3 regions of the Perlucidibaca sp. genome follow, and region 2 is predicted to be linked to each of the others. Evidence: predicted binding sites of a transcription regulator. Region 2 holds the regulator's gene; each other region holds the start of a gene.
What was found. Region 2 encodes sigma-54, which starts transcription at its own class of promoters, with help from an activator protein. Its sites were predicted from a motif close to ANTGGCATNNANNTTGCTNT; they were not measured.
Positions count from the first base shown of each region.

Region 1: the regulator sigma-54 is predicted to act here: its motif matches at 1,218-1,237, upstream of AC14IB_RS07700 (flagellar basal body-associated FliL family protein).
Region 3: the regulator sigma-54 is predicted to act here: its motif matches at 2,111-2,130, upstream of flgB (flagellar basal body rod protein FlgB).

Region 1 is NZ_JBXMRC010000026.1:52,262-55,504, forward strand. Features, by position in the region: gene AC14IB_RS07695 (flagellar motor switch protein FliM) at 1-690, opposite strand, end outside; gene AC14IB_RS07700 (flagellar basal body-associated FliL family protein) at 703-1,176, opposite strand; gene AC14IB_RS07705 (protein-glutamate methylesterase/protein-glutamine glutaminase) at 1,331-2,419, opposite strand; gene cheD (chemoreceptor glutamine deamidase CheD) at 2,421-3,023, opposite strand; gene AC14IB_RS07715 (CheR family methyltransferase) at 3,020-3,243, opposite strand, start outside.
Region 2 is NZ_JBXMRC010000022.1:11,573-14,815, forward strand. Features, by position in the region: gene lptA (lipopolysaccharide transport periplasmic protein LptA) at 1-297, shown strand, start outside; gene lptB (LPS export ABC transporter ATP-binding protein) at 294-1,019, shown strand; gene AC14IB_RS06050 (RNA polymerase factor sigma-54) at 1,019-2,488, shown strand; gene hpf (ribosome hibernation-promoting factor, HPF/YfiA family) at 2,702-2,989, shown strand; gene rapZ (RNase adapter RapZ) at 3,160-3,243, shown strand, end outside.
Region 3 is NZ_JBXMRC010000026.1:36,933-40,175, forward strand. Features, by position in the region: gene flgE (flagellar hook protein FlgE) at 1-465, opposite strand, end outside; gene AC14IB_RS07600 (flagellar hook assembly protein FlgD) at 498-1,190, opposite strand; gene flgC (flagellar basal body rod protein FlgC) at 1,206-1,631, opposite strand; gene flgB (flagellar basal body rod protein FlgB) at 1,634-2,053, opposite strand; gene flgA (flagellar basal body P-ring formation chaperone FlgA) at 2,292-3,020, shown strand; gene flgM (flagellar biosynthesis anti-sigma factor FlgM) at 3,106-3,243, shown strand, end outside.

The DNA.
Region 1 (3,243 bases), on a different contig from region 2:
ACCCTGCCCGCCCAGATGCTCCCGAACAGGATCAATGGCCGCCCAAGGCACCAACATCCATACGCCACAGTCATGACCGGGCATGGTGATCGCGAAGCGCGCGGCCAGCAGGTTATCGCTTTGCTTGAGGTGATCGACAAAGCGCAGGTCACTGTGGCGCTCTAACAGCGTCGGAGAAATATCCACCACGCTATGCCAGGCCTGCCCCAAGTCCGGCAGCAACGTGCGCCCAAGCTGTTGCATAAAGCGCGCCTCGGAAGGCGAAAACTCACTTTGCAGTCGCTTAATTCCTACCCCGCCTCGGCCACCGAAAAATTGATCGACCAGGGCAAAGACCAAGTCGGCCTCAAACACCAAATAAATGGGAGCACCCAAGGGCGATGCGAGAATCACACTGATATCGCAAGGCGGCGTGAGCATGCGTTGCAACTCACCAAATTTCATGACCGCAATACGCTCGGCTCTCACACCCTGGATATCGGGGGATAGCTGGCGTAAGCGCTGCTTTAACGCCTCGGCAAATTGCGTTTGCACTAACGAGAGCGCAGGAATTAGGCGCTGAACGGCATAGTCTTGTGTGGCAAAGTCATAGCGATCGCGGCCATCGGCAGCCTGAGGCTGAGCCGTTTCCGGTCCACGCATTTCATGCATGAGCGCATCAATTTCAGCCGGCTCTAGAATCTCGTTCATGACCTGCTCCGTTTATTGCACAACAAATTTGGTGAAATAAACGGCGGCTATTCCGTCACTCCCTGTCTCTTCTTTTAAGACGTTGTTAATCAGCTCCAGTGCTTGCGCTTGCAGTGCTTTTTGCCCATCGATGGTTTGTACGTTTTCGCGAAGCAAGGAACCAAAGAGCATGGTCAGCTCGCTTTTCACGCGTGGCATGACCTTTTCGAGCCGTGCGATCGCGGTGGTATCGCGCGTCATCACGTCTACTTCTACCTGCAAAAAGCGATAGCGAGCGCCGTCTTGAATGTTGACGACAAAAGTAGGATCAATGGTTTTGTACTGAGCTTCTTTTACCAATGGCTTAGGTTCAGCGGCTGGGCTTGTGGCCGCAGCACTGACTGCCGGAGGCATCAAAAAGTTTTTAGCAAGAAGTAAGGTGCCACCCACAGTGCCGGCTAAAACCAGCACACCCACGAGGCTAAGGATGATGACTTTCTTGTTCATGAGTTAATTTCCTAACAATATTGACCCGCCATATTGTTAACAAAGCAACTCATGTGCCAACTAAATTTACCATATTATTCAATGGCTTATAAATCTGCAGCCACTTTAAAGCGTCGTCTCGTTGACGATCGTCAAAATACTGGCGGAGTGAGACTTAGGCCTGACGGGCGGCGGCAAGCACCTTGCTCGCCAATTCAGAAGGCGCGCCACAAGCTTGCGATGCCCCCATCTCCACTGCCGCTCGGGGCATACCGTAGACCACACAACTTTCTGCACTTTGAGTCAGCGTATAAGCGCCCTGCTCGCGCAAACGCAGCAAGCCAGCGGCGCCATCTTTTCCCATACCCGTCAACAACACGGCTATGGCTTTGGCGCCTACGGTTTTAGCCGCTGCATCAAAGAGCACATCGACTGAAGGGCGATGACGATTCACCTCTGGCGCGCTAGATAAACGCGTTTCAAAACGACCATCGCTGCGACGATGAATTTCAAGGTGTGAGTGACCGGGCGCGATATACACCCAACCAGCTTGCACAATGTCTTTATCCACGGCTTCTTTTACTCTTACCTTGCAACAATCGTCTAAGCGCTTAGCAAACCGTGCCGTAAAGCCTTCGGGCATGTGCTGGGCAATCAAGACGGGCGGCGAATTAGGGGGAAGAACCTCAATAAATTGCTTCAGGGCTTCTGTGCCACCGGTAGATGCGCCCACCAGAATAATTTTGGCCGCGTTAAAAGCTGCATTCGTTGGACTAACAAGGGCAGAGTCAATCACTTGCATGGGGTTTCTGCGCCGGGACTGGGAGGCATTGTGGTCAGCAAGTCGAATTTTATCCGTGACCTCTTTAGCCATCGCGGATAAGCCGTCTTTTCCTCCCAACCCTTGCTTACACACCACATCTACCGCGCCCAGCTCCAGCGCCTGCAAGGTAAAATCACTGCCTTGCTCGGTGCGGCTGGAAATCATCAGCACCGGAATGGGATTCAGACGCATCAGGCGTTCGAGAAAGTCCAGACCATCCATGCCAGGCATTTCAATGTCTAAGGTCACCACGTCTGGCTGTAACTCACGAATAATTTCGCGGGCAGCAAATGGGTCCTCTGCGCACCCCACCACCACCATATCGCTTTCGGCATTTATCATTTTCTCCAGCAATAAGCGCATCGAAGGCGAGTCATCCACCACCACCACACGGATTTTTTGTGTGCTGAGGGAGTCTGTATCAGAAGCTAAACTTGTCATTTCAGACCCCTCGAATCATGCGCTGTTGGTACTCTTGCTCTTCGCGAATCACTAAAGAGCTTTCATCCGCTCGCAGGCGCCGAAGCTTGACCTGACCGCTATCCGGAAAAAAATACAGCTTACGGGGGCAGGTTTCCCCGAGATCACTAGCGGCCAGCGGGATGTCTTGTTTTTTTAAATACGCCAAGGCAAAGCTCACATTTTGGCGTCCAACCTCACTGTGCGTGAGTCCTCGCATAACACGAGCACCGCCAAACAGTTTCGCCTCGATGCTATTCGCCAACGCACCGGCAGCTAAGAGATGCTGAAGCAAGGTATCCATAGCAAACTGTCCGTAGCGCATGCTGTCCGCTCTTCCCCGAGCATCGGCCAACATAAAGTGATTCATGCCACCTACTCGGGTGACAGGGTCCCAAAGGCACGCAGACACACACGAACCCAGCACCGTCGCTAGCGCAACGTTGCCGGAGCTGACGAAAAATTCGCCGGGCATAATTTTCACAACATCACAGTTGAATTGATGATCATGAAATCGATTGCGTGCGAGATAGTCATCCCCCGGTAAGGGCTGACCTCTAACGGCACGCTGCAGTAGGCGTGTCATGTCACTTTGCCCGTCTGACGCAACTCATAAACCGTTTTACCGCGCAGCTTAAACAGCTCACTCAAGTGCAATAACGACTCTGAATGGCCGATAAAGAGCAAGCCATCACGACACATCAGTGGAATGAATCGCTCAAGGACTTTGCGCTGGGTTTCTTTGTCGAAATAAATCAGCACATTTCGGCAAAAGAGCACATCAAATTCGCCTTCAACGGGCCAAT
Region 2 (3,243 bases):
GGCAAGCCTGCGCACTATGAGCAAAAAACGGACCCCGCCAAAGGCTTAGTCAAAGCGGATGCGAACGAGATTATTTTTGATAACACCACCGGCGTGATCACGCTGTTGGGCAATGCCATTTTGCGCCAAGACAATGCGAGCTTCAGCGGTCCGCGCATCGTTTACTCCACGTTGCGTAAGCAAATAGAGGCCACCAGTGACGCCAGTCAACGTGTACAGCTCACCTTTCCGCCCTCGGCTCGCAACAGCACTAAAACACCCTCGCCCGCCAGCAGCACTGGGAGTGCGAAACCATGAGCATCCTGCGGGTGGATGGTTTAGCTAAAAGCTATAAAGGTCGGACCGTTGTTAAAGATGTGAGCTTAGCCGTAGAAAGCGCGCAAATTGTTGGTCTACTCGGCCCTAATGGCGCCGGAAAAACCACTAGCTTTTATATGATTGTGGGCCTCGTCCCCATGGATAACGGTCGCATTCGCCTCGATGACGAGGACATTTCGCACCTACCCATGCACGGCCGCGCCCAGAAAGGCATTGGCTACTTGCCGCAAGAGGCGTCCATTTTTCGCAAGCTCAGCGTGCAAGACAATATTTTAGCGATTTTAGAAACACGTAACGACCTGGATAAAGCCGCTCAGCAAGCCAAGCTTGAATCCCTGCTGGCCGAGTTTCATATTGGCCATATTCGTACCAACCTTGGCATGAGTTTGTCTGGCGGAGAACGCCGTCGTGTTGAGATCGCACGCGCACTCGCCAGTGACCCGCAGTTTATTTTGCTCGATGAACCATTTGCCGGTGTCGACCCGATTTCGGTGGCCGACATCAAAGGCATCATCATGCACCTGAAGCAGCGGGGCATTGGCGTTTTAATTACCGACCACAATGTGCGCGAAACACTCGACATATGTGAGAAGGCCTACATCGTTAGCGCCGGCGTTGAAATTGCCGAGGGCACGCCCGCTGAGATTTTAGCCAATCCATTGGTGCGTGAAGTCTATCTTGGGGAGCAGTTCTCACTGTGATGAAAATCGGGCTCCAAATGGGGCTAGGGCAACACCTCACCATGACGCCGCAGCTGCAGCAAGCCATTAAGCTGCTGCAACTGTCTACACTTGAGCTTCAACAAGAGGTTCAAGCGGCGCTCGACAGTAATCCCCTGCTAGAGCTTGATGACGGATCTGATGCATCCTCCGACCCCATCACTCAGGTAACTGCCGGAACGCCCGAAACGGTTGATGCGGCAAGCCAAACGCTGGATCTAGATCACCAGCACGACCTTCCCAACGAATTGCCCGTTGATACCGCTTGGGATGATATTTATGCCGGCACCAGCGGCAGTGGCGGTGGCGACAGCCTCGATGAAGATGGCGATCCCATCGAAAGCCGCAGTGCTCTGGCTGAGACGCTGCAAGATCACCTACGCTGGCAGCTCAACCTCACGCGCTTTTCAGACCTCGATCGGCTCATTGCTGAAGCCATTATTGATGGTCTCGATGCGCGTGGCTATCTCACCGTTAGCTTAGAAGAGCTGGCAGCTACGGCCCTGCATTGGCGTCAGCAAGAAGCTGAAGAAGATGAAATCATTGCTGTTCTACATCGAGTGCAGCAATTCGATCCTCCCGGTGTCGCCGCTCGCAACTTAGCTGAATGTCTACTCATTCAGCTCGGACAGCGTGATGACGCCACCCCCGGACTCGCCGACGCTCGATTGCTTTTACGCGATCATTGCGACCGTCTCGCCAATGGCGATTTAGCGGGCATGATGCGCCTCACAAAGCTCAGCGAAGCGGCTGTACATCGTGCACTTAAACTTATCCGCGAACTCACGCCGCACCCCGGTGAAGGCTGGGCAAGCGCCGATGACAAGGCCCTCATTCCGGACGTAGTCGTGCGTAAAATGAATGGCCGCTGGCGTGTCGAGCTGAATCCGGATGCAGCCCCACGACTGCGCGTTAACAGTGGTTATGCCTCTATGCTGCGTCGTGCCGACAGCACCCGTGACAACCAATTTATTCGCGATCATTTGCAGGAAGCACGCTGGCTCATCAAGAGCCTGCAAAGCCGCCACGAGACCTTGCTTAAAGTCGCCAGCTGCATCGTGGAGCATCAACGGGGCTTTTTAGACGATGGCCCCGTCGCCATGAAACCCTTGATTTTGCGTGACGTTGCGGACGAAGTGGGTTTGCATGAGTCCACCATCTCCCGCGTCACGACTCAAAAGTTCCTGCATACACCGCGCGGCCTGTTTGAGCTGAAGTACTTTTTCTCCTCCCATGTCAGCACCAGTGCCGGTGGCGAGGCCTCATCCACGGCCATTCGCGCCATGATCAAACAGCTGGTTGCGGCCGAAAACCCGAAAAAGCCACTGAGCGACAACAAAATTGCTGATCTTCTTCAAGCGCAAGGTATTGAAGTTGCAAGACGCACCATCGCCAAGTACAGAGAGTCACTCAATATCGCCTCATCGAGCGACAGAAAACGCTTGCTTTAAGCCCTTGGCCCTATGCTAGAGTCAAAGCATACCGGTTGTTGAATGTAGTGAAGTATGTACCGTGTCACTCAGTTTTAACTGGGGACCTCTGCTTCCATCCTCGACAGGCCGCCCGGACACCTTGGCTGCAAGGCCACTCTGCCCGTCCGACCCGCTGAACGCTGGAAGCTCCGGCCCCCGCTGTCGTCACCCACGAAAGCGAGGAAGCGTCTCATGCAGATGACCATTAGTGGACACCACGTTGAACTCACCAGTGCGCTGAAAGACTACACCGCCAGCAAGCTATCTAAGGTCGAGCGACACTTCGACCACATCACCAGTATGCAAGTTATTCTCAGCGTCGATAAGCTGGTCCAAAAGGCCGAGGCCGTCATCCGAACGTCGGGGGCAAAGCTCTTTGCCATCGCAGAATCTGAGGACCTCTATGCCGCCATCGACGCGCTGTCGGATAAGTTAGACCGACAAATTGTGCGACACAAAGAAAAGCACCAGATGCACTGAGCCTTACCCAGGCACTTGTAACTGTACTGCTTACCATTGAATGCCCAGCCTATGCTGGGCATTTCTGCGTTATAGACCCTTGTTTTTAGGTTGATGACCACTTTGTCACTTGCCAACCGTCAGTATCACCACGAGGATAGAGCCATCCCTTTTTGCGACTGGTTCAACTCATGAAACTCGTCATTGTTAGCGGACGATCAGGCTCAGGTAAGTCCACCGCGCTCCATCAGCTCGAAGACTTAGGCTATTACTGT
Region 3 (3,243 bases), on a different contig from region 2:
TTCATTGGTGGCCTTGGGGGGGCTTTCAGTGGTGAGCAAACGCACATCACTGAGGGCACCCGTAGCGAATTCTCCGGTTTCAGAGACCGGGAATACTTGTAGACGCTGCAAGTCGTTATTCACCACATAGCCTTCGCGATCCACGCTAAAAGCACCTGCTCGTGTATAGACCGTGCCCTCGCGCCCCTTCATAACAAAGAAGCCTTCGCCACTGATGGCCATATCGAGGTTGTTGTTGGTGAAGTCCACATTACCTTGACCAAATTTTTGCTGAATCGAGGCCACCTGCACACCTGCCCCGGTCGCCGTGGCCGACAGATCATTACTGGCGGTAGCAAACACATCCGAAAACAACGCGCGCGAGGACTTAAAGCCGGCCGTGTTGACGTTGGCAATGTTGTGGGCAGTGACATCTAAGTGGGTGGCTGCTGAGTTCAAGCCACTGAGTGCGATACGAAAGCTCATGGTATTTCTCCGAAATTGGACGGTATGTGGGCTTAGCCCACTTCTTTCACATCAGATAATTTAAGTGTGCCGAGGCCTTGAACTTGCAACTGAGGGCCTTGCCCCCCGGTCGGTAGGCTCACGCCCGTAACGGGTGCTCGCATCTGCATTTCAATGGCCAAACGCTGACCATTGGTCATGGCAGTGGCTTGAATCTTGTAGTCTCCAGCCGCCACGGTTGCGCCGCTGTCATCTTTGCCATCCCAAGCAAACTGCAAGGGTCCTGCAGCTTGTGCGCCAGATTGCATACGACGCACGACCTCTCCAGCCGCGTTACGGATTTCGATGTCTACCTGCTGCGCGGGCTTGGCTAACTCAATTTGGCCCATAACACTGGGCGCTGCAGCACTCAGGCTGAAGGTGTCCTTACTGACCAAGACGTCACGTCCTAGCAAGTTCGAGGCGCTAAGCACTTGTGAGCTACGCAATGAGTCCACCACGTCCACCAACGAGTTTTTCATTTCACTAATGCCCGTCACGCTGCTGAGCTGAGCCATTTGCGCGATGAACTGAGTGTTATCAGTGGGCTTGAACGGGTCCTGCGACTTCAGCTGCTGCAACATGAGCTGCATAAAATCTTCTTGATTCAGCGCGCCTAAATCCTTTTTACGGGCAGGTGCAGTGGGTGTAGCCGACACACCAGAAGCAGCGCTGGAGCTATTACCGAGATAGGTTGCAATATCCATGACCTCAACTCCTGCTTATTGGCCGAGCTGCAAGGTGCGCAGCATCAAGGTTTTAGTGGTATTAAAAATTTCGGCATTACTTTGATAACTGCGTGAGGCCGAGATCATGTTGGCCATCTCTTCCACCTCATTGACGTTAGAGGCGTAGACATAGCCGTCGGCATCGGCCATCGGGTTACCCGGCTCATAGCGCTTGGGAACGGGCGCCTGGCTTTCCACAATTTCCGGCACATTGACGCCCCCGACAGGATTACCTGCAGGACTAGCCGACAATGCATTGGAGGTCTCCATGACCGTGGCAAATACCGTCTGCTTTGCACGGTATGCCCCTTGCTCGGTGGAGCTGACCGTATTGGCATTAGCCAAATTACTGGCCGTGGTGTTAAGCCGCAGCATCTGAGCATTCATGGCAGAACCGGCAATGTCTAAAATACTGGCCATGATTAGCGACCTCCCGTAATGACATTTTTCAGACTGGAAAATTTGCTACCGAGGAACTGCAGCGAGGCCTGATACCGCAACGCGTTATCGGCATAGGCCGATTGCTCGATATGCATCTCAACCGTATTGCCATCCAGGCTGGGTTGGTGAGGTGTGCGGTACTGAAGCTGAGCCCCCAGTGGAGATAATTGGCTCTGGCCATCTACACCGATATGGCCACTGTGTGTGGCCTGCAGTGTCACGAACTGAGTCCCAGCCCTAGGACGAGCACGCTCCATCGCGGCAGCGAAATCAATATCTCTGGCCTTATAGTTAGGCGTGTCGGCGTTAGCGATATTGGTCGCCAAAATTTCATTACGCTGGGCCCTCAACATAAGGGCCTGCTCATGAATGCCTAATGCTTTATCGAATGTGATGGCCATAATCTGGTCCGCCTAAAGTTTCTCGATGCGCTGCCGATAACATCGTCGTAAGCGATCAAAGCAAGGCATGTGCCAGTTTTATTTAGCTAAATATTTCAATTGCTTACCTAAATTTTGACCTGGATTTTTGCGTGCAATGACAAGGCTTTGTCGGGACTGCCAGATTTCTGGCGGGGAGATGGCACAGGCTTTGCGTAGTGTCTGGTATCGCCTAATAGGCTGTCGGAAATCTGACGCTATGCATCACGCTCCTTGGACATATCGCGCAGGAATAGCACTAGCCCTGACGGCATTTTTGCCTGGCCAAAACGTGAGTGCCGCGTCTGCTTCTATGCAAAACGTGGCCGCACTGCGCCTACAAGCAGAACAATGGCTATTGGCGCAAATGGCTCATTCAGGTGAAGAGCCCGCGATGGTGCGCGCCGGCGAACTCGACCCCAGAGTTAAACTCGCCGCCTGTACACAACCCTTAAGTTTCACAATTGCGCCGGGCCAGAACTCCCAGCAGAAAGTTCATGTTGCTGTGTCATGCAATGACAAACCGGGCTGGCGCTTATTTCTACCGATGAGCCTGAGTCGTCAACAGTGGGTCTGGGTTGCTAATCGAACCATCATGGCGGCAACACCCTTCAATGCCGCACATTGGCAACGGCAGCGCCGAGATGTTGCCAGCCTGCCCTGCGCCGCCTTTGATAAAGACACACTCACGGCCTACGAAGCGAAAATGACCTTGGCCTCGGGAACGGTACTGTGTGAAAGCGTCTTGCGCGCGAAAACAATCGTGGAGCGCGGTCGATCGCTTACCCTCACGGCCGATCAGGGCAGCATCCAAATTCGGGCCGTCGTTGAGGCGTTGGACAACGGCGGCATAGGCCAACGCATTCGGGTGAGGAACAACAGTACCGGACGGATCATTGATGCCGTGATTGTCAGTGCCTCCGATGTGGAATTGGTACGCGCCAATTAGCCCTGAATACTGGAAATATTTTCTAAAGTTTGCCGGATACGTGCCGATATCACTCCATAGCATCTTGTTTTAAGGAGTTTCAGCCATGCTGAACAAAGTGGATGGTGCGTCGTCGAATGTCATTCGCCGCATTGAGTCGCGCAGCAGTGAGTCCCCGTCACTGTTTAAGGCTGAAACGAGCACCTCGTCGAACGCAAATAAAGACGTATTACCCACGCTGACG